Regions from separate parts of the Marinomonas algae genome, predicted to be linked through region 1. Evidence: predicted binding sites of a transcription regulator. Region 1 holds the regulator's gene; each other region holds the start of a gene.
The links. Region 1 encodes sigma-54, which starts transcription at its own class of promoters, with help from an activator protein. Its sites were predicted from a motif close to TGGCACNNNNNTTGCTNT; they were not measured.
Positions count from the first base shown of each region.

Region 2: a site for sigma-54 is predicted at 5,628-5,645, ahead of glnK (P-II family nitrogen regulator). Genes of this name have one in related genera too.
Region 3: a site for sigma-54 is predicted at 1,342-1,359, ahead of hmpA (NO-inducible flavohemoprotein). Genes of this name have one in related genera too.

Region 1 is NZ_JBLIXK010000006.1:174,785-185,275, forward strand. Features, by position in the region: gene lptB (LPS export ABC transporter ATP-binding protein) at 1-79, shown strand, start outside; gene ACMUMQ_RS10610 (RNA polymerase factor sigma-54) at 155-1,627, shown strand; gene ptsN (PTS IIA-like nitrogen regulatory protein PtsN) at 1,645-2,094, shown strand; gene ACMUMQ_RS10620 (HPr family phosphocarrier protein) at 2,104-2,373, shown strand; gene mgtE (magnesium transporter) at 2,382-3,737, shown strand; gene yjgA (ribosome biogenesis factor YjgA) at 3,744-4,277, shown strand; gene ACMUMQ_RS10635 (YhdP family protein) at 4,373-8,197, opposite strand; gene rng (ribonuclease G) at 8,216-9,670, opposite strand; gene ACMUMQ_RS10645 (Maf family protein) at 9,663-10,271, opposite strand; gene mreD (rod shape-determining protein MreD) at 10,293-10,491, opposite strand, start outside.
Region 2 is NZ_JBLIXK010000001.1:752,491-762,981, forward strand. Features, by position in the region: gene rep (DNA helicase Rep) at 1-1,668, opposite strand, end outside; gene ACMUMQ_RS03535 (bile acid:sodium symporter family protein) at 1,814-2,743, opposite strand; gene ACMUMQ_RS03540 (YifB family Mg chelatase-like AAA ATPase) at 3,044-4,555, opposite strand; gene ACMUMQ_RS03545 (TIGR02450 family Trp-rich protein) at 4,678-4,899, shown strand; gene ACMUMQ_RS03550 (accessory factor UbiK family protein) at 4,932-5,177, opposite strand; gene glnK (P-II family nitrogen regulator) at 5,702-6,040, shown strand; gene amtB (ammonium transporter AmtB) at 6,081-7,343, shown strand; gene ACMUMQ_RS03565 (GNAT family N-acetyltransferase) at 7,542-9,065, shown strand; gene radA (DNA repair protein RadA) at 9,130-10,491, shown strand, end outside.
Region 3 is NZ_JBLIXK010000004.1:87,813-98,303, reverse strand. Features, by position in the region: gene ACMUMQ_RS08405 (GNAT family N-acetyltransferase) at 1-92, shown strand, start outside; gene hmpA (NO-inducible flavohemoprotein) at 89-1,279, opposite strand; gene norR (nitric oxide reductase transcriptional regulator NorR) at 1,498-3,087, shown strand; gene ACMUMQ_RS08390 (DMT family transporter) at 3,084-3,971, opposite strand; gene ACMUMQ_RS08385 (group II truncated hemoglobin) at 4,017-4,460, opposite strand; gene ACMUMQ_RS08380 (hypothetical protein) at 4,462-4,677, opposite strand; gene ACMUMQ_RS08375 (MATE family efflux transporter) at 5,082-6,371, shown strand; gene ACMUMQ_RS08370 (TSUP family transporter) at 6,630-7,433, opposite strand; gene ACMUMQ_RS08365 (DUF2798 domain-containing protein) at 7,632-7,847, shown strand; gene ACMUMQ_RS08360 (alanine/glycine:cation symporter family protein) at 7,968-9,374, opposite strand; gene ACMUMQ_RS08355 (pyridoxamine 5'-phosphate oxidase family protein) at 9,653-10,300, opposite strand; gene pdxR (MocR-like pyridoxine biosynthesis transcription factor PdxR) at 10,405-10,491, shown strand, end outside.

The sequences.
Region 1 (10,491 bases):
TGCTTCTGGTGATGCCAGTACAGTTATTAACAATGAACAGGTAAAAAAAGTCTATTTAGGTGACGACTTCCGCCTGTAACCCCTTATCATTACTGCAGAAAGGGAGTAGTATGCATAACTCGTTCCAATTCACTCAAATAAAAAGAGTTGCTCCATGAAGCAGTCTTTACAGTTAAAACTCGGTCAACAGCTGACCATGACACCTCAGCTACAGCAAGCGATACGTTTGTTGCAGCTTTCTACGCTGGATCTTAAACAAGAAATTCATGAATTTCTTGAGTCAAACCCTCTTCTTGAACTTGACGATGACGAACAAGGGCAAGTAGAAGCACCAGCCAGCATCGAATCCAAAAGCACACCAGAAACACCTGATGTCAATACAAGTGAAGAAGCTCGTGTTGAATCAGAATGGACAGAAAGCATTCCTGAAGAGCTCTCAATAGACAGCAACTGGGATGACACCTATCAAAGCTCTGCCGCGATCAGCGACAACAATAGCTATGAAGGTGACGGCGACTTCGAAAGCCGTAATGCGCCAGCAGAAAGCATACAAGACCACTTAATCTGGCAATTAAATTTAACTCACATGTCTGATAGAGACATTGAGATTGCATACGCAATCATTGAATGCGTACAGCCAGATGGTTACCTAAGTATTACACCAGACGATATCTGCGAGTCTCTTTCTATCGAACTAGAAGAGCTTGATATAGAAGAGGTCATGGCCGTCCAACATAGACTGCAGCGTTTTGATCCTATTGGTGTTTGCTCTACCGATCTACGAGACTGCCTCTTAGTTCAGTTAGAAGCGTTTCAAAACCATCCTTTATACAAAAGCACGCACAACTTGATTGACAATTATTTGCCACTTCTCGGTAGTCGTGACTTTGCGCAATTAAGCAGAAAAACAAAGCTCAAAGACGAAGCTCTCAAAGAAGTTGTTAGCCTAATACAGCAACTTAATCCTCGTCCAGGCTCTGTTATTGATGCAGACGATACGGACTATGTCATTCCAGATGTTTCTGTCAAAAAGCGCAATGGCAGTTGGCAAGTAGAGCTAAACAACGACGCTTTGCCGCCAGTCAAAATAAACGAAACTTATTCTGCTATGGCTAGCACCGCCTCAACACCCGAGGACGCGAGCTATATTAAGACATCATTACAAGAAGCCAAGTGGTTCATGAAAAGTCTACAAAGCCGAAATGAAACCCTTCTGAAAGTTGCCAGCTGTATTGTAAGCCGTCAAATTGACTTTTTTGAATTAGGTGAAGAAGCCATGAAACCCATGGTACTTCACGATGTAGCAGAAGAAGTCGGCATGCACGAATCAACAATATCTAGGGTGACAACTCAAAAATACATACACACACCAAAAGGTATTTTTGAACTTAAATATTTCTTCTCTAGCCATGTCAATACAGCATCTGGCGGAGAATGCTCTTCTACAGCGATACGAGCCATGATTAAAAAGCTAGTAACAGATGAGCCAGCGAAAAAACCTTTAAGCGATAATAAACTAGCGACTATTTTGGCAGACCAAGGCATACAAGTTGCCCGTCGTACTGTCGCAAAATACCGCGAGGCGATGAACATACCGCCATCCAATGAACGCAAGCGATTGATCTAAACGGACACTATTTTACCATGCCATTAAAATCATTATTGAAAGCAGAACTTGTCTTTGCAAAACAAGAGATTGTCAGCAAAAAACGCGTTCTTGAGAACTTAGCGGAAGTCGCATCTAACAAACTGCATTGCGATAACGAAGCGGTTTATGACGCTTTATTAGGCCGAGAAAAACTTGGTAGTACTGGTATAGGAAATGGTATAGCCATTCCTCATTGCCGTTTGGAGTCTGCTAATCATACGGCAATCGTTGTAATGTCATTACAAAATCCGATTGACTTTGATGCTATTGACAAAAGAGCAGTAGATTTGATCTTCGCCCTCATCGTTCCACCTCACGAGTGCGACTCTCATTTGTCGACATTGGCGCAAATTGCAGAATTAGCACAATCGCCACAATCTTTAGATAAACTAAGAACCGCTCAAACAAACGAAGAGCTATTCAATATATTTGATTCGTTAATATAGGAAACATGCATGCAAGAAGAGTCTATTACTATCATCAACAAACTTGGCTTGCATGCTAGAGCAGCAGGAAAGCTTGTTGAAACAACTTCTCGCTTCTCCTGTGATATTACCATCGAAAAAGAAGGTCGTAACGTCGACGGAAAAAGCATTATGGCAATGATGATGCTCGCTGCAGGAAAAGGCACCGAAATTCATATTAAAACCAATGGAGATGACGAAGAAGACGCTCTAAAAGCCATAATAGAACTGATCAATAATCGTTTTGGTGAAGATGAGTAACACTTTATATGTCAGAGAAAGCAACTCTAACTAATCATCTGCAGACAGTCACCGAATCTCTTGAATCCGGTGCCACCATGCAAATCCGTTATTTACTTAACGGTGCGCTACCTGCGCAGGACGTTGCTCGATTACTCGAATCCTCCCCGCCTAAAGAGCGAAAGCTTTTATGGGAGCTAATTAACTCAGAAAACCAAGGCGAAGTACTACAATACCTAAGTGAAGATATCGGCGCTCAATTCATGAAAAACATGGATACCGAGCGACTGATAGAGCTCTCGGAAAATTTCGAAAGCGATGACTTAGCCGATTTATTACAACACCTACCTGAAACCGTTGTAAAAGAAGTTCTTGCGTCCATGACAACGCAAGACAGAATGCGTGTTGAAGCTCTCTTAAGCTACTCGGAAGATTCTGCCGGTGGCTTAATGAATACAGACACAATAACAATACGTCCAAACATAACGATTGATATTGTATTTCGCTACCTAAGAAGACACGACATTCTCCCTGATATGACAGACAACCTGCTGGTTGTTAGCCGATCTGACCGCTTATTAGGCACACTTCCTCTCACAAAATTATTAGTGTCAGACACCAGCGATATCGTTCGGGATATCATGGAAACAGAATACACCGTCATTGAAGCTGAAACACCTGCCAGCGAAGTAGCGCAATTATTTGAAAAAATGGACCTTGTTTCTGCCCCTGTTATTGATGGAAAAAGCAAAAAGCTTCTAGGGCGAATCACGATCGATGACGTGGTTGATGTCATTCGAGACGAAGCAGAACACTCAATGCTAAGCATGGCTGGTCTTGATGACGACGAAGATACATTCGCCCCTATTATGAAAACAACAAGGCGCCGCGCTGTATGGCTAGGAGTCAATTTGGTGACGGCGTTTATTGCCTCTTATGTCATTGGGTTATTTCAGGATACACTAGACCAAGTTGTTGCTCTCGCCATTCTCATGCCTATCGTCGCCAGTATGGGCGGTATCGCAGGCTCTCAAGTTCTCACATTGGTAATACGCGGCATCGCGCTCGACCAAATAGGCACCACCAACACTCGCTGGTTGTTAAACAGAGAGCTCATTGTTGGCCTTATTAATGGGCTTTTATGGGCAACAATTATTGCCGCTCTCACCGCACTTTGGTTTGACAATATGAAGATTGCCTATATCATTGCGGGCGCGATCATCATTAATCTTTTATTTGCCGCAACGACAGGCACACTTTTACCGATTTTATTGAAGAAAGTCGGTATAGACCCAGCTCTTGCCGGAAGCGTAATCCTTACAACAGTAACCGATGTTGTTGGATTTCTTTCCTTCCTTGGCCTTGCTACCATCTTTTTAATATAGGTTCCCATGACAGACTTTGATCAATTTGAAAATGAAGACGACATTCCTAAAAGCAAAACCCAGATCAAGCGAGAAATGGAAGCTTTGCAAGATCTTGGTAAAAAGCTACTTAAGTTAAGCAAAAACCAACTTAAGAAAGTTGAAATGTCTGACACATTACGCGATGCCATTGCAGAAGCAGAAAGAATCAAACACCACGAAGCATCACGAAGACATTTACAGTACATAGGCAAAATCATGCGTACGGAAGATCATGAAGCGATTGCTCAACGAGTGGCTTTATTTGACTCCACCTCAGCCGCATACAATAAGCTTTTTCATCAATTAGAAGCCAAAAGAGACGCTTTAGTCGGTGAAAACAGTAAAGAGGTTCTGTCTCAATATCTAGACGAAAATCCAAACATGGAAGACATACAACTACTTAGACAGCTTATTCGCCTATCTCAGAAAGAAGTGTCACAAGGAAGCAACACAACCAACCGTAAAAAGCTGTTTCGTTTTTTACGTGAAGCAGAAGAAAAACGCTTAGGCCTTAAGTAACACCTAAAAAAATAAGTCATAAAAAAAGCTCTAACTATGCAAATAGCTAGAGCTTTTTTTATGTGAGACAAAGAGCCTCCAAAAGTAAAACTTAGTTACTTTTTCTCCAAAGGTCGATACTTAATGGGCGTAATAACCGGATCATTAAACGAACCTTCTACTTTGTATTGAACACTGGTCACCTTAGACAATTGATCACCAATCAATTTATCCGTAATAAAGAGCAAACCGGCAATTTGAGGCGTGGAAAGCAATAAGCCAGCGAGAGGTAAAGTGCCTGTTAACGGAAAAGTTGCCGTCAATTTCTCATCTAATGTTTCATTTACAATGTCCGCCTTCCCTTCTACAACCAACTCTGCAGAAGGTGCGACAATCTTGATTGGCTTCGTTGTCGTCAAAATCCCTTTATTTAAAGACAACACTCCATTGAAATCATCATAGGTTAACCCAGGTTCGTAAATATCAGAGAAGTCCAACACTAACCTTCGGCTCAAAGCACCAATATTGAAAATACCAAGCGCCTTTAAAAAGGAGGGTAACTCATCAACCTTGTGAAAGTTGCCGTCGTCGGCAGAAAAACTAATACCGCCCGACACAGAACTCCGGTCAAAGTAAAACGGATGCCCTTTCCAATTGAGGTCAACATCAAGCTGGTAAGCCTTGGATGAGAGATAACTCTCATTAGAAAACTTCCCAGCTAATTCGCCAATATCCTTACCCTTTGCTCCTATCGACAACTCAACAGTAGAATCTTCTCCAGCATCAACCCAAACGAAACGCCCAGAAAAAGTACCGCTTTTTAATTTGGTCGCTATAGGCTCAACACTCACTTTATTCGCATTTCTTTTGACTGCCAGCTGCCAATCACCGTATGGCTTTTCGTTTAAATACAGCTCATCCACCGATAAATTTATGTTTGGCACCTGATATGCAGAAATTGGTGCCTCTACATTTTCACTTTCATGCGGGGCTACATCATCATTTGAAGGGGCAGTATTCCAGCTTAAAAAGCCAAAATGTAAATTTGGCGTTTGGCTTTCATTTGTATACGAGAAGTTCAGTTCATCAGAACTCACCAATAAAGCACCGCTCTTTGAAGCATCATAAGACACTTTAAAGTTACGCAAAGTGTTATACGGATTCACCTCAACATCATCAATGATAAGATTTACTTTATTAATCCATGTTGGCAGTTGAGGAACTTCAACTTCTGTTTGTTTCACGCTATCCGATGAGAGTTTATTGAAGACTGAGAACCACTCCTGAACATCAAAGTAGTCAAAGTTGCCATTCAACACCAACCCTTTAGGAATTGTGTCACTTAAAGACTGCCCTTCTTCGCCATTCATAATGACCTCTCCGCCCACAAACTCTCCTTCATTCATGAGGAAACGTGAGTTGGACAAAGCACTGTAATTTAGGTCAACAACCAAGTCGTCTTCATGTTGCCTAAGTTTTATGTTAAGAGGTTTAGCTTCTTCATTTTTCTTGCCGACTGGCTTGGGAAGAGCAACATTCACTCCAAGCAAATCACTGTTTATGACTAAATCAAGCTGCCCACTTTGTGACTGATTAATGGATAAAGTGCCGTTGTAAGACGCATTTCCCGACACTGCATTTGTTAAAGCGTCTGGGAGCTCACGCCACTCAAGTACATTTCGCAAATTAGCTACTCCCGACAAATCTCCAGAGATAGCCAATTCACCTTCAAATGTGTTGTTAGAGGTCAGGCTAAGACGTGATTCTCCTCCCAAACCTTGAATTTGGAACTCTGAATTTTGAATACCTTCTGCAGAGGTATAATTTAACTGCCCCTTTTTAATAACCGTAGGAAGATTTAAGTCTTTCAATGTTACAGGGTTATTCTCAAAATTCAGACTTACCTGAACCTTTGGATCTTGGCCATGTGAGAAAGGCACGCTCACATCAAAACTACCACTTACCTCTCCAGTAACATCCCAATTCTCAAAAGGCTTAACTATTGTTTCGTTTAGGGGCGTTTCTTTTAACATGGAAATAATGGTAGCGGAGTCATCTTTGACCCGAGCTTTGATATTCAGCCAATCTGCAGCATTATCTACAATAGGCACGCTTAGCTTTATGTCTGAAGCGCTAAGCCCTGACAAAACAGCTGAGTCAACATTGACAGAAATGCCTTTGTTATCGAATTCAAAGGCACCACTAACCTGTTCTGCCACAGGCCAGTTTTCATCAAATTGTATTGAAAGATCACGAGCAGCAAGCTGTACTCTCACATGTGGATCAGCACCATCTGAAAGCTCAGAATGTAAAAGAACATCTGCACTACTCACCATACCTGCATCAGCAAAAGAGGAATCTATCCATTGTCTAAGGTCTTCGTTGAGCGCTTTTGGCGGGATATACGATAGCCGATCAGAGGTCGGAATATTGTCACCATGCAAGTCTAACGAAATCCAGTCCGGCTCATCTTTTCTAATCTCTAAACGAAACCCACCTTGGATATGAGCAGCATTACGCTCTACATTAAGGCCTTTCCCTACAATTAAAAAAGTATCCTGCTGTTTTTGCCAACTAACATACCCAGACAAAGCATCCACAAACCAAGGGCTGTCATAAACCGTATCAAAATGCAGCTGACTCATTTGCCCTTTAAAGTCGATATAGCCACTATCATTCGATAAACTAAAGACTGCATTCACACCTGTGGCTTTTGGAATACCATTGTAAGCATCAACTGAAGCAGACTGAAAATTACTCAAGAACTGAAATGATGGCTGATCATTTTCTTGCCAAATCTGAAGCGCACCATTTGTGGCTACCCCAGTCGGATTCAATCCACTCAATATAGATTGAGCATCCGATTCTTCAGGCAAAAAGTAAGACGCTACCTGATTAGCCATACCTAAATCTATCTGATCAAACCGGATATTGGAGCGCTTAGAAAGCGAGGACCAATCAAATGAAAGGTTCGTTGTCGGATAAGGTTCTTTTAATTCGTTATTTACCTCTAAATCATAGAGATCTACATGCAAACTTGGTGAGGTTTGAGCGTAACGTAGACGAAGAGAGGAAGTTGTTTGATAAGCTCTGCCATCGGCAAAAGATATATTGAATTGTGCGCCTTGAGAACGAAGCTCAACCTCTTTCCCTACGGTAACATCGAACCAAAGTTTGCCTCCAGTCTCGATTTCTTCTACTGAATAATCAGCAAGCTGGAATGCCTCCTTAATTGGCAATGAGAATAAAGGTGCGTCAAGAGATGCTTTTATTCGATAATTGCCAAGCAAACCACTGTAACCAGCCAAGCGAGCATCTATTTGGAAGGGAGCCTCATTACCATCTAAATAAAACGTAGAAGTTAATAAAGAGCCAAATGACTTTTGGAATATGTATAAGTGAGGAATACCAAGAATGTGCTCGCCAAATTGGTCGCTGTGTATTTCTACACTAGCGTCTATTATGGAGAAATTCCGCTGCTCAGAGAGGTAGTCTAAAGCCCGCTCAATACCAACATCATTACGCACTGTACGAGAAGGTTTAGCACCATTAAGACGCCATTGCCCTTCGCTTTCCTGCAAAGAAACAACGGGCTCCACAAACCTGATATAGGTGAACTGTGGACTTAAGCTTAACAGAGATTTAACCGTATCCAGTCGAACACGCATCTCATTAACAAGAATCGAAGGCTTACTATTAACCGACAACTGAAAATCGCCAACAGAAATAGTCGGATCAATTCCCTCTAGACGTCCATCGATACTGCCTAAACTAATAGGATAACCTGTTATTTGCTCCAAGTTATTTTCTATTTGCGGGCGATAGTGATCTAAATAAGGCAGTAAATTTGCAACACTCAAAGAAAAAATGGCGAGCAATGCCGTGAAGGTAACAAGCACCCAAAAAGCAATCACAATCGTTTTACGCAATAGCCAACTCATTATTGGGCCTATAAGGTTCTAACGGAGCACAACATCATATTGATCTTGTGTGTACACTGAGTCCACCTGAAAACGAATGGTTTTTCCAATAAAGGCTTCCAATTCTGCAACACTGGCACTTTCTTCATCTAAAAAGCGCTCAACAACCGAACTAGCAGCTAACACAGTGTAAGTTTGCGAGTTATAAGCACGATCTGCTCTCAAAATCTCCCGAAACACTTCATAACATACCGTTTCAGGCGTTTTTACCAAACCACTACCACGGCAAGAGCGACATGGTTCGCATAAAGTCTGGCCTAAACTTTCTCGAGTTCTTTTACGTGTCATCTCGACTAAGCCAAGCTCAGACACTCCTGTTATCTTTGTTTTCGCGTGATCTAACTCTAATACTTTTTCAAGCATTCGCAGAACTTGACGCTTATGCTCTTCATCTTCCATGTCAATAAAGTCAATGATGATAATGCCACCGAGATTTCGTAACCTCAACTGCCGACCAATTGACGTTGCTGCCTCAAGGTTTGTCTTATAAATCGTTTCTTCTAGATTACGACTACCAACAAAAGCACCTGTATTCACATCAATGGTTGTCATGGATTCCGTTTGCTCAACCAGCAGATAACCACCAGATTTAAGCTGAACCTTTCTGTCTAATGCTTTTTGTATTTCATCTTCAACACTATAAAGATCGAATATTGGACGCTCACCCGGATAATATTCAATTCTATCTTTCAACTCTGGAATAAAGTCATCTGCAAAAGATCGTAATTTCGCATAATTCTCTTTCGAATCAATACGAATTTTTTCTGTGGTTAAACCAACCAAATCTCGCATGGTTCGAAGATGCAAAGGTAAGTCATCATAAATAATAGAAGGCGCTTTGGCATTTTGCATACGACGTTTTACCGATTGCCACAATCGCGTTAAGAACTTTATATCAGCCAGAATTTCATCTTCTCCGACCTTCTCTGCTGCCGTTCTTAAAATATAGCCGCTGTTTTCATCTGCATCTGTTAAGGCTTCTGATACCAATGTTTTCAGCCTTTCACGTTCAGCTTCATCTTCTATTCTCTGACTTACTCCCACATGGGTTTGATCTGGCATATAGACAAGATAACGAGAAGGAATGGAAAGGTGCGTTGTTAAACGCGCCCCTTTTGTACTGATAGGATCTTTCGTCACCTGAACAACAAGAGACTGGCCTTCGCGTAAATAATCTCCTATTTGATCACTTGGATTAACCGCATCGCGATCAGCCACTTCAGACACATGAATAAAAGCAGCTCTTTCTAGCCCAATATCAACAAAGGCCGCTTGCATACCAGGAAGGACACGTACCACCTTGCCTTGGTAAATATTGCCAACAATGCCTTTACGACTAGAACGCTCAATATAAACTTCTTGTAAAACACCATTCTCAACAAGCGCAACACGCACTTCCATTGGAGTGACATTAATGAGTACATCTTCACTCATGAGACATCTCCTCTAACGAATGAATTCCAAATTGATTAAGGAGTTGTGCAGTTTCAAATAAAGGCAAACCGACAACAGCAGAATAAGAACCAGAAAGGGAAGCAACAAATACGGAGCCTAAACCTTGAACAGCATATGAACCCGCTTTATCTTGAGGTTCGCCAGACTTCCAATATTGCTCTATTTCCACATCAGAAATAGAACGAAAAGTCACATCCGTTGCAACGCACTTAGTTAAAAAATGTTGATGTTTTGAATGATAAACACAGAGAGAAGTTAAGACTTGATGAGATCGACCTGATAAAAGTCGCAACATTCGATTTGAATCGTCTAGATTAAGCGGCTTACCAAGAATCACACCATCCACAACAACACTGGTGTCGGAGGCAATAAACATCGCGCTTTCATCAAAAGTGGGCAAAGATTGATATTTTAATGCCGCTGCTTTTGCTTTTTCTACGGCCATCCGTAGAACATAATCTTCTGCCTGCTCATGACACTTTGGTGTTTCATCAATATCGGCAGGCAAAACCTCGAATGATTTAACTAAAAGACTCAGTAGCTCTTTTCTTCTAGGTGAAGCAGAAGCCAAAACAAGCATAAATTTTTCCTAAAAAGCAGCTTAGCGAATAGCGTACATACGCCTCACACTGCGTAAAATAACAAAAGACCAAGGCCACAGTAGACCAGTCATAACGGCGGGCATAAATATCATTAAAGTAGGTTCCGCATATCCCACATAATGATCCACCCAAAAATCTACCAGTTGATTCACACTCACCAGAATGCAAACAAAAAAGCCCTGCTGCCAAGGGTGATAC
Region 2 (10,491 bases), on a different contig from region 1:
ACGCTCTAGCATATCGATCAAGAGCAACTTACTAATGGCTTGATCTAAACCTGCTGTTTCGTCTTCTTCCCAAGCAGATTCCATCATGCGCTGAATAGAATCCAAGAGGAAACGCACGTTTTCAATACGACGATCAGCCGCTTTGGTCGATGATGTTTGTTCTTGAATCCAGCCGTAATAATCCATGTCGTGGATCATTTGCTCAATAACGGGAACAGGCGAAGCGCCTTCTAGGCGTCGTCGCAATGTAGACATCCAGCTTTCAAAATCTTGTAAGCTTTTTAATGATCGTCCAGTCACGCTTTCTTCGATCTCTTTATAGCTACAGGCTTCAAATAAACTCACGCCGCGTTCTGTGGCAAGGTTACCGACTTTTTCTAAGGTCGCTGGGCCGATTTCACGGCGTGGCAAATTTACTACTCGCAAGAAAGCATTGTCGTCTGCTGGGTTTACAAGAAGGCGCAAATAGCCCATTAAATCTTTGATTTCAGCGCGAGAGAAAAATGACGTGCCGCCATTCATTTTATAAGGAATACGATAGGCTTGAAGCTTAATTTCCAACAAGCGCGCCTGATGATTTCCTCGATATAACACAGCAAAATCACGATAAGGAATATCATGGCGCAAATGGCGTGTTTGTATTTCAGCTGCCACGCGCTCCGCTTCAGAATCCTCATTGCGAGTCACCATGACGCGAATAGGATCACCTACACCAAGGTCACTCCACAGGGCTTTATCGTAGATGTGCGGATTATTGGCGATCAAGGTATTCGCGGCTTTCAAGATGGTTTTTGTTGAGCGGTAGTTTTGCTCAAGCTTCACCAGTTTTAAGTTCGGGTAATCTGTGGATAAGCGTTCTAAGTTTTCAGGGCGAGCACCACGCCAAGCGTAAATGGATTGGTCATCGTCTCCTACCAAGGTAAAACAACGGCGATAACCTGCCAACAAACGAATCAATTCATATTGGCTAGCATTGGTATCCTGACACTCGTCCACCAGCAAATAGCGTACTTTTTTCTGCCAACGTTCTCGTAATTCGTCGTCAGACATTAACAAGCTCACAGGCAACAAAATCAAATCGTCAAAGTCCACCGCGTTGTACGCTCGCAAATAACGCTGATATTGCGCATACACTTGAGCCGCCAATAGAAACTCTTCTGTGTCGGCATTGGTCATGGCTTCTTGTGGCGTAGTAAGGTCATTTTTCCAGTTGGAAATTGTATTTTGACAATAAGCCGCAGAGTCTGTTTGACCATTGAATTCTTTGTCGAGAATCTCTTTAACTAAGCTAAAAGAGTCTTGCGAGTCGAATAAAGTGAAGCCTTCTTTTAAACCTGCTCGGCGGTATTCTTTGCGTAAAATACGCAGCCCCAAATTATGGAAGGTGGAAATGCTCAAGCCTCGGCTTTCGGGCTTAGACAAAATACTCACCACCCGCTCTTTCATTTCTCGCGCCGCTTTATTGGTGAAAGTGACGGCAATAATACTATTGGCTTTGAAACCACAGGTTTGAATGAGATAAGCAATTTTAGTGGTGATTACACTGGTTTTTCCCGAACCTGCGCCAGCCAACACAAGTAGCGGCCCATCAATTTGTTTCACCGCGTCTAGTTGACGTTCGTTCAAACTTCGAAGACGTTGAGATATGGATGGAAGCGGCTCACTCATGACAAGACTCTGGCTAAAAAAGGGAATTGAAAAACAACCTCAAGTGTACCTGAGATCAACTTCAGCCGCACGACAGAAAAAGTACTCATTCACAAAAAAAGGGACACGAAATCGCATCCCTTTTTGAGTACAAGACAATCTATTTTTAATTAGACGAATCTTTATCCGCTACGTTTTCTACTGCTCGTCGGCTCCAATAACTTGCCAACAATGACCCAGAAATGTTGTGCCATACGCTGAAAAGTGTGCCAGGCAAAGCAGACAAAGGTGTGAAGAATTTCACAGCTAGCGCCGCTGCCAAGCCAGAGTTTTGCAAACCAACTTCAAATGCGATGGTTCGGCAAACTCGAGAATCAAACCCGAGTAAATACGTCACCCAGTAACCAAGGATCAAACCGATCGTATTGTGAAGAATAACGGCGGCAGCGACCACAAGACCCACTTCTACCAACTTAGAAGAACTCAATGCCACCACAATCGCAATAATCAACACAATGGCGAACATAGAAATATAAGGTAAAGCGACTTCTGCTTTGCGAATAACTTTCGAGAAAAGCGTGTTAATCACCACACCGGCTGCCACTGGCAACAAGACAATTTTAAAGAGGCTGATCAACATAGAAGAAACCGGCACATCAACACTGGTACCAATCATTAAAGAAACAAGGAAAGGCGTTAGCACCACACCCAACAAAGTGGAAATGGCCGTCATAGAAATAGACAGTGCCGTGTCACCTTTCGCTAAGTAACACATAACATTCGACGAGGTTCCGCCTGCCACACTACCAACCAACAACATACCAACAGTTAATTCGGTATCAAAGCCAAACACCATAGCCACAGCGAACGCCGCAATTGGCATCACCAAAAACTGTAATAAAACGCCGACAGCAACGGCTTTTCTGCTTTTCAATACTTGCTTAAAGTCTTTTGGACTTAATGTTAATCCCATCGCTAGCATAATAATCATAAGCAGAGGGACAATTTGAGTTTTCAGCCCAACGAATAAATCGGGTTGAAAAAAAGCTAGGGCGGAAAGCAGTATCGCCCAAAGAGGAAAAAGCTGGATAACCATAAGATGAAACTCCATTTATGCAAACTGATTCACACCAAATAAGGCGCTAAGTAAGCATTTCATTATTATTCGAAGAAACCAGAAAACCCATTCGACGACTTTTGTTCACAGCTTTCTCACAATTCACATTGAAGAAAAGCAAAGCTGTAATGTCGATTTGAAAAATGGGCGAAGAATTGTAACGAAATGAAACTATTTGAAACAGTTTTTATTTATCCTTTAAGAAGTGTTAAAACTCAAAAATACCTCTAATGCAAAATACAACACATCAAAAAGCCAAAATTCTCACAATAAAAACAACTAAGAAGACACAGCGTTCGCGAGCGTTTTCTCCATTTTCCGATAACTCAAGGACTCCATAAGGTGAGCTCTTGTTACTGGCGAATCGTTTAAATCCGCCAAGGTTAAGGCCACTTTTAACACCCGATGATAAGCTCTTGCGGAAAGCTTCAAAGTTTCTAAGGCTTGCTGCATAAAGTGTTTGTCTTCTTCACTCAATGCACAAATCTGTTCCAATTGACGACCACTTAGCAAAGCGTTTTGAACTCCTTGCCGTGCTCTTTGTCTGGCAACAGCTTTCTCAACACGTTCACGGACACTGGCGCTACACTCACCTTCTTCTTGGGCATTCACCAAAACATTCGAGGGCAAAGGCGGCACTTCTACATGCAAATCAATACGATCCAAAAAAGGTGCGGACAATTTTTTCAGATACTTTTGGCTCGCACTCGACTGATAATAGTCTTGGCCGCCCGTATAAGCTTCATTGCTCGCATTCATTGCGGCGACTAATTGAAACCGAGCTGGAAAAGTGACCTGACCACGGGCTCGAGAGATATGCACTTCACCATTTTCAAGTGGTTCTCTTAAAACCTCTAATACCTTACGATCAAATTCTGGTAATTCGTCTAGAAATAAAACGCCATTGTGAGACAAAGACGCTTCTCCCGGTTTAGGTATCGAACCACCACCGACCAAAGCCGCTGCCGAACAAGAATGGTGCGGCGATCGAAATGGTCGCTCTGACCAATACCAATCTAGCCCCATTTTTCGCCCTGCGACTGACTGAACCGATGCCACAGATAACGCCTCTTGTTCTGTCATGGCGGGCATAATGCTCGGTAAGCGAGACGCCAGCATGGTTTTCCCTGTACCAGCTGGGCCAATAAACAACAGGTTATGACCGCCTGCCGCTGCTACCTCCAAAGCCCGTCGCGCTTGGTATTGCCCTTTTACATCGCGCATATCTTTATGATTCAAAGGCAAAGACGCCACAGGTTTGGATTCACAATGGGGCAACGGGTTCATTTTTAATAAATGTGCGGTCACTTGTGTCAGGTGTTTTGCATAAACCGCGTTCCCTTCTACCAAGGCAGCTTCGTCTTGATTATCTTCTGGCAGAATCAATTGACGGTTGGCTTCATGACACGCAATCGCAGAAGGCAACAAGCCCGGAACGCCTCGAATATCACCAGACAAAGCTAATTCGCCAATAAACTCTGTGTCACCTAAACTCACTTCGCCTAATTGACCAGAGGCCGCTAACACACTAATTGCAATGGCCAAATCGTAACGCCCACCTTCCTTGGGCAAATCCGCAGGCGCGAGGTTAATAGTGACTCTTCGGGTAGGAAATTCGAAATGACTGTTGATGATAGCGCTGCGAACACGATCTTTTGCTTCTCGAACTGCCGCTTCAGGCAAGCCCACAATATTGAGGGAAGGTAAACCGTTTGAAATATGCGTTTCAACTGTTACCAAAGGGGAAGCCACACCAACTCGTGCGCGGCTGTAAATCGTCGCTAAACTCATGATCACTCCTTGATCTTAGTTAGTTTTAATAGGCACAAGCAATCCGGCTTGTCTTTTTTAACGTATTTATAGAGGTGAGAATTTAACTCTCTCTTCTATCATTAATGTAATGAGATCACTCTATGTCAAAAACTCAGATTAACCCTAATAAATTACTGCTCTCAAAATGGACTTCTGTCTCGCCTACCCATAAAGAAAAACACTTTATTGTGACTGAGTTAATGCGTGATGAAGAAGGTACTGTTATCGAATGTACTCTTGAAGCTGTCATCAACAGAAACTCATACACATTACCTTGGCAATCACTGACTTCCACTGTCGATTGGAAACAAGGTTGGAAATAAGCAATGACATTACCATCATTTAGTTCCTATTTTTAACTTTTCGTTCCAGCCTCTAGTTCAGTCAGGCGCGCTTCTAAAGCTGCAAGCTTTGTTCGATATTTTGCTAACATAGCCTCTTGCACTTCAAACTCTTCACGCGTCACCAGATCCATTTTAGTCAGTGTATTACGAGCAACTTCATGCAACTGCGACTGGATTTCTTCTTTCGGCAATTTTCCTAACGTCTCTGCGGCTTGCTCTAAGCCTGTACCAAGTTGCTTAATAAATTGATCTATCATGTCATATTACTCTTCGTATTTTTGAACGCCTCACAAAAGGCATCAAGTCAGTGTTTTAAAGCATAGTATAGAGGTCGTTAAAAGGTACAAACAAGCAATCTATGTTTTCTAAGCCACTTTTTCACGCTCTAAGTTAAATGCTCATCAATCTAGCACAAGAATGAATCGCCTCTTTTTTGTGCAATTTTCGACCAATCGTCGACCCTTTACTGTTAACACAACACAGGGATTGCTTATCTTCTGGTATCTAAAGGATTTTTTCTTAATCAGAACAAAGGAGATAAAGCCAAGAGAGTTTATTTGATACAAGGACACCCGCACCAAGTTAATGCACCAAAAATAAAACATTTGAAAATAAACGCACCATTTATAAACACGCCCTCGCCTTTTTAATTTCCAAAAGCAGACAAAATCCTTACAAACCCTTTGGCACTAAGGCACTTCAGTATATGGCACGCATATTGAATAAAGAGCTTACCTGCGTTACGACAATAATACTGACTTAATTAAAGGAGACAGTGGGTATGAAGCTTATAACAGCCATCATCAAGCCATTTAAACTGGATGATGTTCGAGAAGCTCTTTCTGAAATCGGTGTTCAAGGTATCACGGTTACAGAAGTAAAAGGTTTCGGACGTCAAAAGGGCCACACAGAACTATACCGTGGCGCTGAATACGTAGTTGATTTTCTACCTAAAGTAAAAATCGAACTTGCTATTGCTGACGACATGACAGACCAAGTTGTAGAAGCAATTAGTGGCGCTGCAAACACAGGCAAAATTGGCGACGGTAAAATCTTTATCGTTAACCTTGAGCAAGCGGTTCGTATTCGTACCGGCGAGACTGGTGTAGAAGCAGTTTAATTATAGCTTCGAATCTTACAAGCCTTTAGGGGGGCGAAACATGCAAGATCAAATTTTTCACTTACAATATGCCATGGACACTTTTTACTTTTTGGTGTGTGGCGCACTAGTTATGTGGATGGCAGCCGGATTTGCCATGTTAGAAGCGGGTTTAGTACGCGCTAAAAACACCACTGAAATCTTAACCAAGAACGTGGCTTTGTTTGCCATTTCTTGCATCATGTACCTAGTTTGCGGTTACTCGATCATGTACGGTGGCGAGTGGTTCCTAACTGGTATTCAAGACGTTGATGTAGACTCAACTCTAGCTGACTTCGCTGCTCGTGATGGCGGTTTTGAAGGCGGTTCTATCTACTCAGGCGCTTCTGACTTCTTCTTCCAAGTAGTATTCGTTGCAACAGCAATGTCTATTGTATCTGGTGCAGTGGCTGAGCGTATGAAGCTATGGGCTTTCCTAGCATTCGCTGTTGTTATGACTGGTTTCATCTACCCAATGGAAGGTAACTGGACTTGGGGCGGCGGTTCTGTATTCGGTATGTTTAGCCTTGGCGACCTTGGTTTCTCTGACTTTGCAGGTTCTGGTATCGTTCACATGGCAGGTGCTGCAGCAGCATTGGCTGGTGTAATCATCCTGGGTGCTCGTAAAGGTAAATACGGTCCTAACGGTGAAGTACGTGCAATCCCTGGCGCAAACCTACCTCTTGCAACTTTGGGTACGCTTATCCTTTGGTTGGGTTGGTTCGGTTTCAACGGTGGTTCTGTATTGAAACTTGGCGATATCGCAAGCGCTAACTCTGTTGCTATGGTGTTCCTAAACACTAACGCTGCAGCAGCTGGTGGCGCAATTGGCGCACTAATTCTTGCTCGCATCCTATTCGGTAAAGCAGATTTGACTATGCTTCTAAACGGCGCGCTAGCTGGTTTGGTTGCTATCACTGCAGAGCCTTCAACTCCTTCTGCTCTAGGCGCAACTTTGATTGGTCTAGTTGGTGGTCTGATTGTTGTAGTTTCTATCCTTACTCTAGACAAGCTGAAGCTTGACGATCCAGTGGGCGCGATCTCTGTTCACGGTGTTGTTGGTCTTTGGGGTCTATTAGCTGTTCCTCTAACAAACGACGGTGCTACTTTCGGCGGTCAAATCGCTGGTGCAGTAACTATCTTCGTTTGGGTATTCGTAGCGAGCCTAGTAACTTGGTTGATCATCAAAGCAATCATGGGTGTTCGTGTTAGCGAAGAAGAAGAATACGAAGGTGTTGACCTTTCTGAGTGTGGTATGGAAGCATACCCAGAATTCAAAAAGTAATTCTTCCAGAAAGCATTTAGTTCTTTCTTAATAAAACCCTCGCCTCGGCGGGGGTTTTCTTTTTCTAACGACAATCTTTTTGGTGCTTTAAAACAAATATAACGCCCTCATGACATAAAGAAGCGTTATTATCTTGTTATACAAATACAGTCTGATGCATCTACAAAACACGCATCAGCCAATACAATCGAGGCCATCATGCTAGAAGACTTACATTTAAAAATTCGTAATCTAACCAACAACGATTATGAGCAAGTAAAACTACTCATGGATAAGGTTTACCATGATATTGGTGGGTCTTGGCCAAAACACACAATTCATCAATTAATAAAAGACTTTCCTGAAGGGCAAATTTGCCTGGAAGATCACGGTAAAATTGTCGGTATCGCTTTATCTGTACAAGCCAATTATCAACGCTTTAGTAACCCTCATACTTATGATGATTTGGTCGATCAAAAAGAAAACATTTTAAACGACCCTCAAGGCGACGCCATGTATGGTTTAGATGTTCTTATTGCGCCGGAATATCGAGGTTATCGTTTAGGTAGACGTTTATACGAAGCTCGCAAGGAGCTTTGTCGCCAGCATAACTTCCGTGCCATCCTAGCGGGTGGACGCATACCGAATTATCACGAACATGCGCACAATTTATCGCCAGCAGAATACTTAGAATCCGTTCGCGAGAAGAAAATCTACGACCCTATTTTGTCTTTCCAATTGTCGAATGATTTTCAGGTCACACGATTACTCAAACGCTATTTACCGGAAGACGAAAAGTCCCAAGGTTATGCAACACTACTGGAATGGAAAAACATTTTCTTCGAGCCAGAAACCACTGTAATCCAATCACGTAAGACACAAGTACGCATTGGTGCAGTACAATGGCAAATGCGTGAAGTAGAAAGCGCAGATGAGCTTTTAAAACAGGTGGAATACTTCATTGATGCAGTTTCAAACTATAAAAGTGATTTTGCCGTTTTCCCTGAATTTTTTAATGCTCCGTTAATCGGCTTAAGCCCAGATCAAAACAACCAAACAGAAGCGATTCGCTTTCTAGCCAGCTTCACCGAGCGTTTCAAAAACGAGATATCACAATTAGCAGTAAGCTATAACATCAACGTCATCACAGGCTCTATGCCAATCATCGAAGACGAAGTGGTTTATAACATCAGCTATTTATGTCGCCGTGATGGCACAGTAGAAGAGCAGAAAAAAGTTCATATCACACCACACGAGCGCCGCGACTGGGTGATTCAAGGTGGCGATAAGTTGAAAGTCTTTGATACGGACGCAGGACGTGTCGGCATTCTAATCTGCTATGACGTAGAATTCCCAGAACTTGGGCGATTGCTTGCTGAACAAGACATGGACATTCTTTTCGTACCTTTTTGGACCGACACAAAGAATGGCTACCTACGAGTGCGAAACTGCGCTCAAGCACGGGCCATTGAAAATGAATGTTATGTAGTTATCTGTGGTAGTTGTGGCAACTTGCCTCAGGTGGAAAACTTGGACATTCAGTACTCTCAAAGTTCTGTATTTTCACCTTCGGATTTCTCATATCCACACGATGCGGTCATGGCAGAAACTACGCCTAACACTGAGATGATCATGTTCTCTGACTTAGACTTAGACAAGTTGAAATTTACTCGCAGTGAAGGCTCAGTCAACAACCTGAAAGATCGACGTCTTGACTTGTATTCAGTTAACTGGAAAAAATAATCAACAACACAAACCGATAAGGAGAAGCGCTTTGCTTCTTCTTTATTGAATAAAGAGTATTTTCATGGCCAAAGCAAAAACAGCCTTTGTATGTAATGAATGCGGTGCTGACTACGCAAAATGGCAAGGTCAGTGCCAAGCCTGCAAAGCCTGGAATTCCCTATCTGAGATTCGCCTAACGTCGACGAAAACTTCGGCGCGAGTGTCGGCAGCTCAAGACCCTCGCTATCAAGGTTATGCTGGAGCAACAACAGGCATTCAAAGTCTATCGGATGTGGATTTATCTGACGTACCACGTTTTAGTTCAGGTGCCAGTGAATTTGATCGGGTGCTCGGTGGCGGTCTCGTTCCTGGTGGCGTTGTTTTGATTGGCGGCAGCCCCGGAGCAGGTAAAAGTACGTTATTACTGCAAACCATGTGTTGGTTAGCTCAACAACAGAGCGCCTTGTATGTCACAGGTGAGGAATCGCTACAACAGGTTGCTATGCGCGCTCATCGTCTTGGTTTACCGACACAAAATTTAAAAATGCTTTCCGAAACCAATGTAGAAAGCATTTTAAACACAGCTCAACAACTGAAACCAAAAATCATGGTAATCGACTCTATTCAGGTTATGCATCTGGATGGCATTGAATCAGCGCCTGGTAGCGTTTCACAAGTTCGAGAAAGCGCCGCTGTGTTAACCCGTTTCGCCAAGCAAACTCAAACAGCTGTCTTGCTTGTTGGCCATGTGACCAAAGATGGAACGCTGGCTGGACCAAAAGTCCTTGAGCACATGGTGGATTGCTCAGTTCTCTTGGAAGGCTCTGAAGACTCTCGCTTTCGAACACTTCGTGGTATGAAAAACCGTTTTGGTGCGATCAATGAACTGGGCGTTTTTGCCATGCTGGAAAGCGGACTAAAAGAAGTCAAAAACCCAAGTTCTATTTTCTTAAATCGAAGCAATCAACCTGCAGCTGGCAGCCTAGTCATGGTGGTTTGGGAAGGAACTCGCCCTCTGCTTGTAGAGTTACAAGCCTTGGTGGATGACTCTGCTTTTGGTAATCCTCGACGAGTTACCGTAGGTTTTGACCATAACAGACTCGCCATGTTGCTCGCTGTACTTCACAAACATGGCGGCCTGCACACAGCAGATCAAGACGTATATTTGAACGTGGTTGGCGGCGTAAAAGTACTGGAAACCAGTGCTGACCTAGCCGCTATTTCGGCAGTAGTTTCCAGTTTCAGGGATAGAGTTTTGCCGCACGATTTAGTCGTACTTGGGGAAGTCGGTTTGTCTGGGGAGATTCGTCCCGTACCATCAGGACAAGAACGTATCAGCGAAGCCGCTAAACATGGTTTTACACGAGCGGTCGTGCCTAAAAGTAACTGCCCGAAGAAACCAATAGAAGGAATGAAAGTTATTGGTGTCGAGCGTTTGTCAGAA
Region 3 (10,491 bases), on a different contig from region 1:
CGATTGGTAACTTCTGTCAGGAAGAAGCGCAAGCCGTGCGCGAATATCATCAAGACACCCACGCACTTTTGCCGTTTAAAAAAGACGATTAAATGTCCTGGTGCGGGCCAAATAATTCATAATGAATGCGGTCAGACGACACGCCTAGAGTGACCAGTTGTTGTTTTGCAAACATCATAAAATTTACCGGCCCACATAAGTAGAAGTCACCATCCGTAATAGGTAGGCTGTCTTTGATTGACTCTAATGCCATTTTGCCTTCATAAATGCCTTCTTCAGTTTCGTCTACCTTTTCATACCAAGTATGTACATTCAAGGGTAAAGCCCCTTTCAGGCTATTCACATGGTCTTTAAAGGAATGTTGGTGTGAACCGGCACAAGCATGCAAATAGCTAATCGGCTGTGAGTAACCCTGCTGGTTTAAGGTGTCCAACATCGACTGCATAGGCGTTAAGCCAACACCACCAGAAATGAGAGTCACTGGTTTTTGTTTGTCTTGGAAGGTGAAGTCGCCCGCTGGTGGCATTAATTCCACTTCATCATCTACGTTAAGGTGGTCGTGTAGATAGTGAGACATAACACCAGCAAGATCACCCTCGCCATCACGTTTCACACTGATGCGGTAGGTTTTACCATTTGGTGCGGTAGACAAAGAATATTGGCGGATTTCATCGTATTCATTGCCTTTAGGGTGAACTTTAACACCTAGATATTGACCTGGAAGATAGTCAATGACATTGCCGCCATCGACAGGGGCAAAAACAAAGCTAGTGACCAACTCTGACTCTGGTGTTTTAGAAATGACTTTGAAGCGACGGAAGTCTTTCCAGCCACCTGCTTGTGCAGCTCGTTCTTCGTAAAGATTGCTTTCTACCTTAATGAAAATATCAGCCAGTTGCTTATAAGCCGCTCCCCAAGCTTCTTCTACTTCTGGTGTAAAAGCGTCTGGTGCGAGTTCTCGAAGTGTTTCGATCAAATGGTGACCGACCACATCGTATTGAGCTGGATTGATGTTAAAGCTGGTGTGCTTGTGAGCAATGCGCATAACCGCACTGGTGAGTACTTCTAAGTTATCAATATGCGTTGCGTAGGCTGCAATGGCATTAAACAAAGCGGCTGGCTGGCGTCCTGTGTTTTGGTGTGTCATGTTGAACACATCTTGTAGCTCAGGATGATGGGTAAACAAACGATTGTAGAAATGCTCTGTAATCGCTGTTCCAGCGGATGCCAATAATGGAATGGTCGCTTTTACCGTATCTATATGTTGTTGAGATAGCATGCTTTCCCCTTAATAAATAAGCCCTTAATGAATAAACCCTTAATGAGTTTGCTATCTTTGTTATTGCTAAGTTTGTGCCAAATAAAAATAACCAATAAAAACATATGTTTATGATTTTTAATTTATTTTCAGAGTCAATAAGACCTATATAAATAAAGTCGATATGGTATTTTTGTGTCATTATGACTCTAGATAAATAAACGTGATGGATCTCTTCTATGAATAAGGTTTCAAGTAACGCCCTACTTAGCTTTGCACTTGATCTTGCGGGCTCTGTTACTCATCCCAGTCGTTTTGAAGAATTGGTGTATGCAATACGCTCCATCATTGATTGCGATGCAGTTGTATTACTGGTGAATCATAATGACGTGCTGACACCGATTGCTCAGCGGGGCTTATCTGATGATCTGATGGGAAGACGCTTTAGCATTGAAGAGCACCCTAGACTGAAAGTGATTTGCGAGAGCAATTACCCTGTCCGTTTCCCTGCGGATTCCACATTACCAGACCCATACGATGGCATGGTTATTGGCCATGATGACCATCTAAGAGTGCATTCCTGCATGGGCGTGCCCTTGTATTTAGAAGGCAAGCTGATTGGCGCGGTAACCTTAGACAGTATTACTCCAGGTGTATTTGATGACATTAATGCAAGAGCGTTAGAGATCATTGGCGCCATGTCCGCTATGACCTTGAATACAGCTATGTTGATGGAGCAATTGGAAGACAAAACATGGCAAGCTCAACAGGAACTGCAAGCCATCAATGAACAAGCCCAAGTGAAAGATGGCGGTGAGATGATCGGCCAGAGTGATCTGATGAAAGCGCTAGAGCAAGCCATTAAGCTGGTGGCACCTTCTGACTTTGCGATCTTGATTGAAGGGGAAACAGGCGTTGGTAAGGAGCTTGTTGCCCGTATGCTTCATCAAACATCCCTACGTTCTGCCTCTCCTATGGTGTATGTGAATTGCGCGGCCATTCCTCATCATTTAATTGAAAGTGAACTATTTGGGCATGTGAAAGGAGCGTTTACCGGTGCAGACCGTGATCGCCAAGGTAAGTTCTTGCTTGCAGATGGAGGTACCTTGTTCCTTGATGAAATCGGTGAGTTACCGCTGGAAGTGCAAGGCACCTTACTAAGAGCCATTCAAAACCAAGAGGTCCAAGCGGTTGGTAAGGATCAAGTTCGTAAAATTGACGTGAGAATCATCGCCGCCACCAATCGTCATTTAGAAACCGAAGTGTCAGAACAACGCTTTCGTGCTGACCTTTTCCATCGTCTTAGTGTGTTTCCTATTCAAGTCCCTGCCTTGCGTCATCGACAAGGGGATATTCCTCTATTGGCCGGTTTCTTTGCTGAACGATTCCGCCGTAAATTAGGCTTACAACAACTTACTTTATCCAGCTCTGCCATAGGGTTATTAGAAACGTATCATTGGCCAGGAAATGTACGCGAGCTGGAACATGTTATCTCTCGTGCGGCTTTGTTTGCTAAGGCGGATATTCCATCTGGGATTACTGTCATCTCTAAAAATCATCTAAAAGGGTTACAGATAGATAGAGGTGAAAAAGAAGGGATGCAAAACACAGTAATGGCTGAACGTCACAGCATAGCCAAAGAACCCATTAATTTTCGTTTAGAAACAGAGGCTTATCAACGAAACTTAATTTGTAGCACATTGGACGAGATGAATGGTAATTGGACAGAGGCTGCTAAGTTTCTGTCTATGGACAGAGCGAATCTAGCGCGCTTAGCTAAGCGACTTGGTATTAAGGTGGTGAGAGAAGTTAAGTCCAAAAAGACTTAACTTCTAGGCTTTACAACGGTCTTTAAGGTGAATCCTGTTACCTTCATAGTGCCTATAATGACTAAAACAGTACCGATTAGCGTATGCCAGCCGACAGTTTCATCTAAGAAAATGACGCCCCAGAAGACACCAAAAATAGGGATTAAGAAGGTGACGGTTAATGTGGACGGCATGCCGATATCGTCCACCAGTTTGTAGAAAATCAAAAAGGCGACACCAGTGCAAATAACGCCTAGAGCGATAACCGAAGCGACCACAATCCAATTAATGTCTTCCGCCGAATTCGGTGGAATAAAGAATAACAATGGCGCAATGAACAAGGTTGCCATCAACATGGAGCCATAAGAGTTGGTAATAGGGTCTACTTTTTTCGCTTTTTGCGTGTAAACACTGACAATGCCGTAGCAAATTGGAGCACACATCACCACAAAGACAGCCAAGAGATTGTTCTCTTTGACGATATCTGGATCGAATCCGACAATGACTGCAACGCCAATTAATCCAAGTAACAAGCCAAATACTTTGTTTGCCTCCAGCGCTTTACGAAAATAAAGAGCACTGATCGCCGTACCAAAAATCGGCGTTAATGCATTCACTACAGACATTAATGAAGCGGATAAATACTGGGCGGCATAGCCATAACAAAGAAACGGCAGTGCAGCGCTTAATAGGCCAATAATGGCGTAATGCTTTCCGTTTTTTCTAAAATGAGTGCGTTTTTTTAAGAACGCCATGACTAAGAAAAGAAAGACGGCACCAAACCCCACACGGCCTTCAATAAGCCATGCGCCACCTAATGAAGGTGCGCCAATGCGCATAAATAAAAACGAGGCTCCCCAAATCGCGGCTAAAGAAACAAGGTAATACGCGCTTTTTAAACCCATTTCGGAGTCCTTCCAGGAGTGACCATCTTTTGCAGATGACGGTGATTAAAGGTTGTGCTTTGCTGCACTGACTTGACGAATACGTTCAGCGGGAAATTCTAGCTGAGGTAATAAATACCCTTTTAGTTCTTCTGAATACTTGAGTTCATCTAATGCAGCGGCCATGCAATTGAGCCACATGGCTTTTTCTTTTTCAGTGACGATTAAATGCGCATGGGCTTGGGGAAGGTGAAGGCTACCGTATTTCTTGGAATATAAGCGCTCTCCGCCCATCCAACCAGACAAGAAGGAGGTTAACTTATCAATCGTTGTTTCTAGGTCGCCAGGGTGCATATCAAACAAAGGTCGAAACTCTGGCGTGTTTTCCATGATTCGATAAAAGGTTTCGACTAAGCGTCGTAAGCCAGTTAATCCGCCAACGGCCTGCAATGTGCTGTCACCTTCACCGTATTTGATTAAGGGAGGCTGTGACGAATTAGACTTGGTCATATTATTCGGAATCTCTCGGGCCATTTTGAGCTTTTTTCGCGGCTTTCTCATTATCCATTTTAATGGAATTTCGGTAGCCACCTAAAGCTGCCAATGCACCAATAATAAAACTCATATAAAGCGGAATTTCAAACAGCATCGTAATACTAATGAAGACACAACCTACTGCTAAACCTTCAATAAAAGGCTTCGCTTTTTGACTGATAAACTTAGGCATACTGTTTCTCCGATAGATAAAAATAAGCGCGAGTTTAGCAAATTTACTGAACGATGTGCGCTAAATTGTGGAAAAAACCACCACTTATCCAATATTTTTGGTCTCATAAAAAATTGCTTTAGAAAGGGCTAATATGTGCACAACTTCCTCAAAAGTGAAAGAAATGGTCAACCAGATCCCATCTTGGTATGAAATTCGCACATAAACATGAAAAACTGCCGTTAAATGTGAATAACTGCTATTATTTTCCACAAAGATAAACAAACCGAACAAATCGGCTTGGTTGATTTTTATCCACAGCGAACAACATACCCACAAGAGAGACAGCCTTGTCTAAATTCTCCATAGATTCCCTTTCCAGTGCCTATCGAGCAAACATCACGCTGAACACTAAAATCTGGCGTATGGCTTGGCCACCAATGGTATCGAACATCACTACGCCACTATTAGGTTTAGTGGACACTGCCGTTGTTGGACATCTAGGAACCGCCACACATTTAGGTGCCGTCGCAATCGGTGCGAGCATCTTCAGCTTTCTGTTTTGGGCGTTTGGCTTCTTGCGTATGGGATCAACTGGATTAACCGCACAAGCTTTAGGGCAAGACGACGACAGACGAGTGCGAGAGCTTTTATTGCAGTCCATTTTAATGGGCGTTCTTATTGGTTTAATACTGATTCTATTTCGGGCGCCGTTAATTGATCTCGCCATACATTTAATGCAGCCCAGCGCGGATGTAGAGCCTTGGGCGAGAGTCTATTGCGAAGCTCGGATTTTCAGTGCTCCCGCAGTATTGGCGGGTTACGCCTTAATGGGATGGTTCTTCGGTGTGCAATATTCTAAGGGCGCTTTATGGATGCTCTTGGTGATTAATATTGCCAACATGGTGTTGGATTATTTCGCGGTGTATGGCCTTGGAATGGCTAGTGATGGTGTCGCTTGGGCGACGGTTTTCGCCCATTACATCGGTGTTTCTGTAGCGGGTTTATTGGCATGGAAAAAGCTAAAAGGCTTTTCTGGGCATGTACCTATGAAGGCACTGGCGAAGTGGCGGGAATATGTGGCTTTGGTACAGGTCAATCGCTATCTGTTTGTACGCACGATTTTACTGCTATTGGTCATGTTATTTTTCACAGCTCAAGGCGCGCGCCAAGGTGACTCCATTCTTGCTGCAAACGCCGTATTACTGACATTCTTGATGATTATTTCCAATGCTTTAGACGGTTTTGCCTTTTCTGTGGAAGCCTTATGTGGCGAATACTACGGACGTAAAGACAAACAGAACTTCCGTAAAGTGGTTCGTCTCTCAACTTATTGGGCGCTGATTGCTGCGTTTGTTTTGATGCTGATTTTTTGGCTTTTTGGTAATCAAATCATCAGCTTATTAACCAATGTCGAAAGCGTTCAAGAAGAAGCAAAACTGTACCTACCTTGGCTAATTTTCTTTCCTCTGTTGGGTATTTGGTCTTTCATGTTGGATGGCGTTTTCATCGGCACAACCAGCGTAAAGCAAATGCAAAACACCATGATCATCTGTGTGTTAGGTGTTTTCTTTCCGGTTTGGTTTATGACTCAAGGCTTAGGGAATCATGGTTTATGGCTCAGCCAAGCCGTGCTATTCCTTGCCCGAGGTGCCACTCTGTATTGGTGTTATCTGAGAAACCTTAAACAAGGCGTTTGGTTTAAGAATACTTAGTCAGTTGCTTTAAGTGTGCTAAGTAAAAATATTGATGGTGAGTTATAAAACAAAGACCAATGCCTCTTACCTTAAATTAACAGCGGCGCTAAAGCGATAACGTCCATTATCTGTTTTCCTGTGCTCCCGTTTGCATAACAAGGTCAATACCAAGCGTATGTTTGCGCTTTAGCGCCGAAGCGAGGTATTGATCTTGTTATGTCTACAATCACCTGTATCCTAAAATTTTTAAAAATAAAAAACTGAGTCTTTTTTAGTCTATAGAGCCAAGCTTGTGTAAATCCCAAATACACAGACGATGAGTAATGCAGCGCCGATGAATCGGAAGAAGATGGCGGTTTCTGCTTGTTGGATGCGGTTGTAGAATTTTTGTCCGCAAATATGTCCAATGAAGGCACAAGGCAGTAACCACAGCTGATGAATGAGTTGTAGATCCACGCCAGCGATAAGAAACGAAGACATCTTGATTAAGACGAGGATAAACCACAAAACAAATAAGGTGTCGCGGAGTTGGTAACGAGACACTTTTGTCGCAAAGACCGAGACAATCAGCGGTGCGCCAATTAATGAGGTTCCGCTAACGTAGCCGCCTAGCATCAGAAAAATGGTATCGAGTATTTTATTGTTGCTGTAAAACGGCTTGTTCAATATGTAAGAAACGGCGAAAACGGCGACGATTATGAAAATGACGCCTGTGACTATGTCACTTGGTAAGGTTAATAAACCAAATACGCCGATGAGCTTAGGAACAATCATGATGCCGAGTGCTTTTTTGAGATAGCGCCAATCAATGTTGCTCGGTGTTTCCGTTGTTTCGCCCTGCTCTGCTGCTAATTTCGCTTTTGCCTTTGCGTCTCTTGAGCCTTGCCATGCAATCCAGCTAGAAAACACTAATAAATGAACGGAAATAATAGGTAAGAAAATCAGTGGAGAGTTTTCAACCAATAATAGAAAAGGCAGTGAGAGAACGGCTCCACCGAACCCCAACCCGCTACGAACAAAACCACTCCAAATAAAAATGACGCCGATTAAGGCAAACTGCCACCATAGTAAATGTTCCATGTTTATCCCTTTGGTTGAAAGTTCGAGAGTGAAGTACGAGTGAGTGGCGCTTAGTGTAACCAAGTTTTGATCATGAAACTAAACTGAAAGCAGAGAATTTGCTTTGTTGGTAGTCTTTCTCAGAGTGATGAAATATCGCTATGTTTTATGAGGCGGTTTTTGCTAATATTAATAAAATCTAATATATGGAGAGATTCAGTGAAACATAGAATTGTTTTTGCCGTACTTATGTCGTTTACCCTGTCATTTTTTATGTCTGCGTGGATCACTTACATGAATATCGGGCTGCCTTCGGATTTTGTTTCATTCTGGATGCATGCCTGGATTTTGGCTTGGCCAGCGGCGGGTGTTATTTCGTTTATTGCAGGACCTTTTATCAATAAATTGTCACACACGATCGCGAATAAACTTTGAGAGCTCAGGAAGAGTTTTGAATAGAGAAAATTAGAATGCGGCCTAAGAAACACTAAGTTGTGTTCTTAGGCCGCAATTTGATGTTGTAAATGACGCTTTACCCATCAAAGGATTGGCGATTTACTGCTTCGGTTTTTCATCCCAAACACTCAAATCAATGTCTTCTCGTACTTCTGGGTATTCATCAGAATTGAAAACTGGCGTATGCGTTTTTAATTGAGCGAAATAGTCTTTCGTTAATTTCACAACCAAACCTGACATCATAGTAATGGCGATTAAGTTGATTGTTGCCATTAAGCCCATTGCTGCATCCGCAACGTTGAAGACCATTGCAACACTCTCGTAAGCTCCCCAAGGAATCATAGCAAGCGCTAGAATGCGAAGAACGAAAATGCCCGGCTTATTCGCCCATTTTAGGTAAGTCAGCGCATTTTCTGCATAGCTGTAGTTACCAATGATGGAAGTGAATGCGAAGAAGAAAATAGCAATCGCAACAAAGTACTGACCAGCGCTACCAACATGTGTTGTCAGTGCCGTTTGTGTTAGTGCAATACCTGTTTGACCATTTCCTAATGCGCCGGAAAGAAGAATCATCAAGGCTGTTGCGGTACAAATCAGAATAGTGTCGATGAAAACACCTAATGATTGAACCATGCCTTGTGACGCTGGGTGATGTGGGTTTGGTGTTGCTACCGCGGCAATGTTTGGAGCGGATCCCATACCGGCTTCGTTAGAGAATAAGCCACGTTTCACACCGTTTAACATCGCACCTAAAACACCACCTGCCGCTTGCTCAACACCAAATGCGCTTTTGAAAATCAATGCGAATGCTGCTGGAACATCGCTGATGTTGATGCTGATCACATACAAAGCCAACAAGAGGTAAAGAACCGCCATAAATGGCACCACGACTTCTGCAAAGCGTGCGATCTTTTTGATGCCACCAAAAATTACCACTGCTGCTAACAGCATAATAGCTAAGCCAGTTATGCTCGTATCAACGCCAAATGCACCTTCCATTGCGCCAGCGATTGAGTTCGCTTGAACGGCATTGAACACAAGACCAAATGCCAAGATAAGCGCCAGCGAGAAAACCGCTCCAGCCCAAGGTGCTTTAAGACCTTTGCTGATGTAGAACGCAGGGCCACCGCGCAATTGACCATTTTGGTCGCGCATTTTATAAAGCTGAGCAAGTGTGCTTTCAGCATAAGCCGTTGCCATACCAATGATTGCGACAACCCACATCCAAAAAATGGCACCTGGGCCACCTAGATACAGAGCAACCGCTACACCCGTCATGTTACCTGTGCCTACTCGAGAGGCGAGACTTGTACAAAGGGCTTGGAAAGGAGAGATGCCGCCACGGTCAGATTGTGGGGCTTTAAGAACGGTGCGGATGAATTCTGGGAAGCGGCGGATTTGAATAAAGCCTAGGCGTAACGTGAAATATACGCCAACAGCTAACAAGCCATATATGAGGATATAACCCCAGAAAACGGTATTTAAGAAGTTTACAATAGCTTCCATTTAAAGTTCTCCAATTATTCGATAGTGTCGATTATTTTATTATTTCGTAGGTTGAATGTTAGGCGTGCGATTTGATAAAAAGCACACCTAAAGAACGCGTAGAAGCGTAAAAACGGTGCAAGATTAGCGAGATTCTTGAAAACCGCAAGGAAAAGAGGGGCAAAAGGTGCATTAAATGTGCATAAAAAGTGGGTTTACTTATTTTCTGTGCTTAGCGTTTTTAATCAAGGAAAGCGAAACGCCAAAAGGTCGTAAAAAACGACCTTTCTAAAAAATGCTTAAAAAGCATTTGGCGGTGTGGCTGGAAGATATTCTTCCTGCTGAATTGGATCTGTTTGCGGGCTTCCCCAAGAGCGCTCCAAAGGAATAACGCCAGCCCAAACTGGCCAGTTATTGTCATCTGGATCGTCAATGGGTGGTTCATCTCGAAATTTCACTGAAGCTTCCTCGATTTTGATTCTAACCAGTCCTGTTGCTTTGATTTCATTGTCATTGATAGGTCTTAGTTGCTCCCAACGGCCTGGGCTGACTTTGTCTAAGAAAATCTTAAACTGACGGACTTTTTCGTCTTTGTCTTCAATTAATTCCGGCACGCCAAAGAGGGTTACGGAACGATAGTTCACCGAATGATGCATGGCAGAGCGCGCCATTACTAAGCCGTCTAACAGGCTGATGTTAATGCAAACCTTTTGTGGCTCATCGATTGGCCCTTTTACATTGCGAGCTTTGGAATGCGCGTGCCAATAAAAGTAGTCCCCTTCTCGCCAATGACAGGTTGGTGTGACGAAAGCTTGGCCATCTTTTACCTGTGCTATATGACACATGAGAGACGCATCAATAATGTCGAGCGCTTTTGCTTTGTCGTAGTTTGCTCTGTTTGGTCCTCTTTTTACTTTGCTGAGTGGTGTTTCAAGTGACTCGCTCATGGGTTATTCCTTGTCTTTGAGTTTGGCTGGCGATATAACAAGAGATTAGAAGAATCTGGCATTCTTAAAAATATCCAGAATGCATATAAAAAAGCAGGCCAGTTATGAAATATGCCATGGGCAGTTTGCGTTTCTCTTTAGACGAAGATGGCGAGCCTTATTACCAGCAGTTGATCACCCAAATTCAGCAA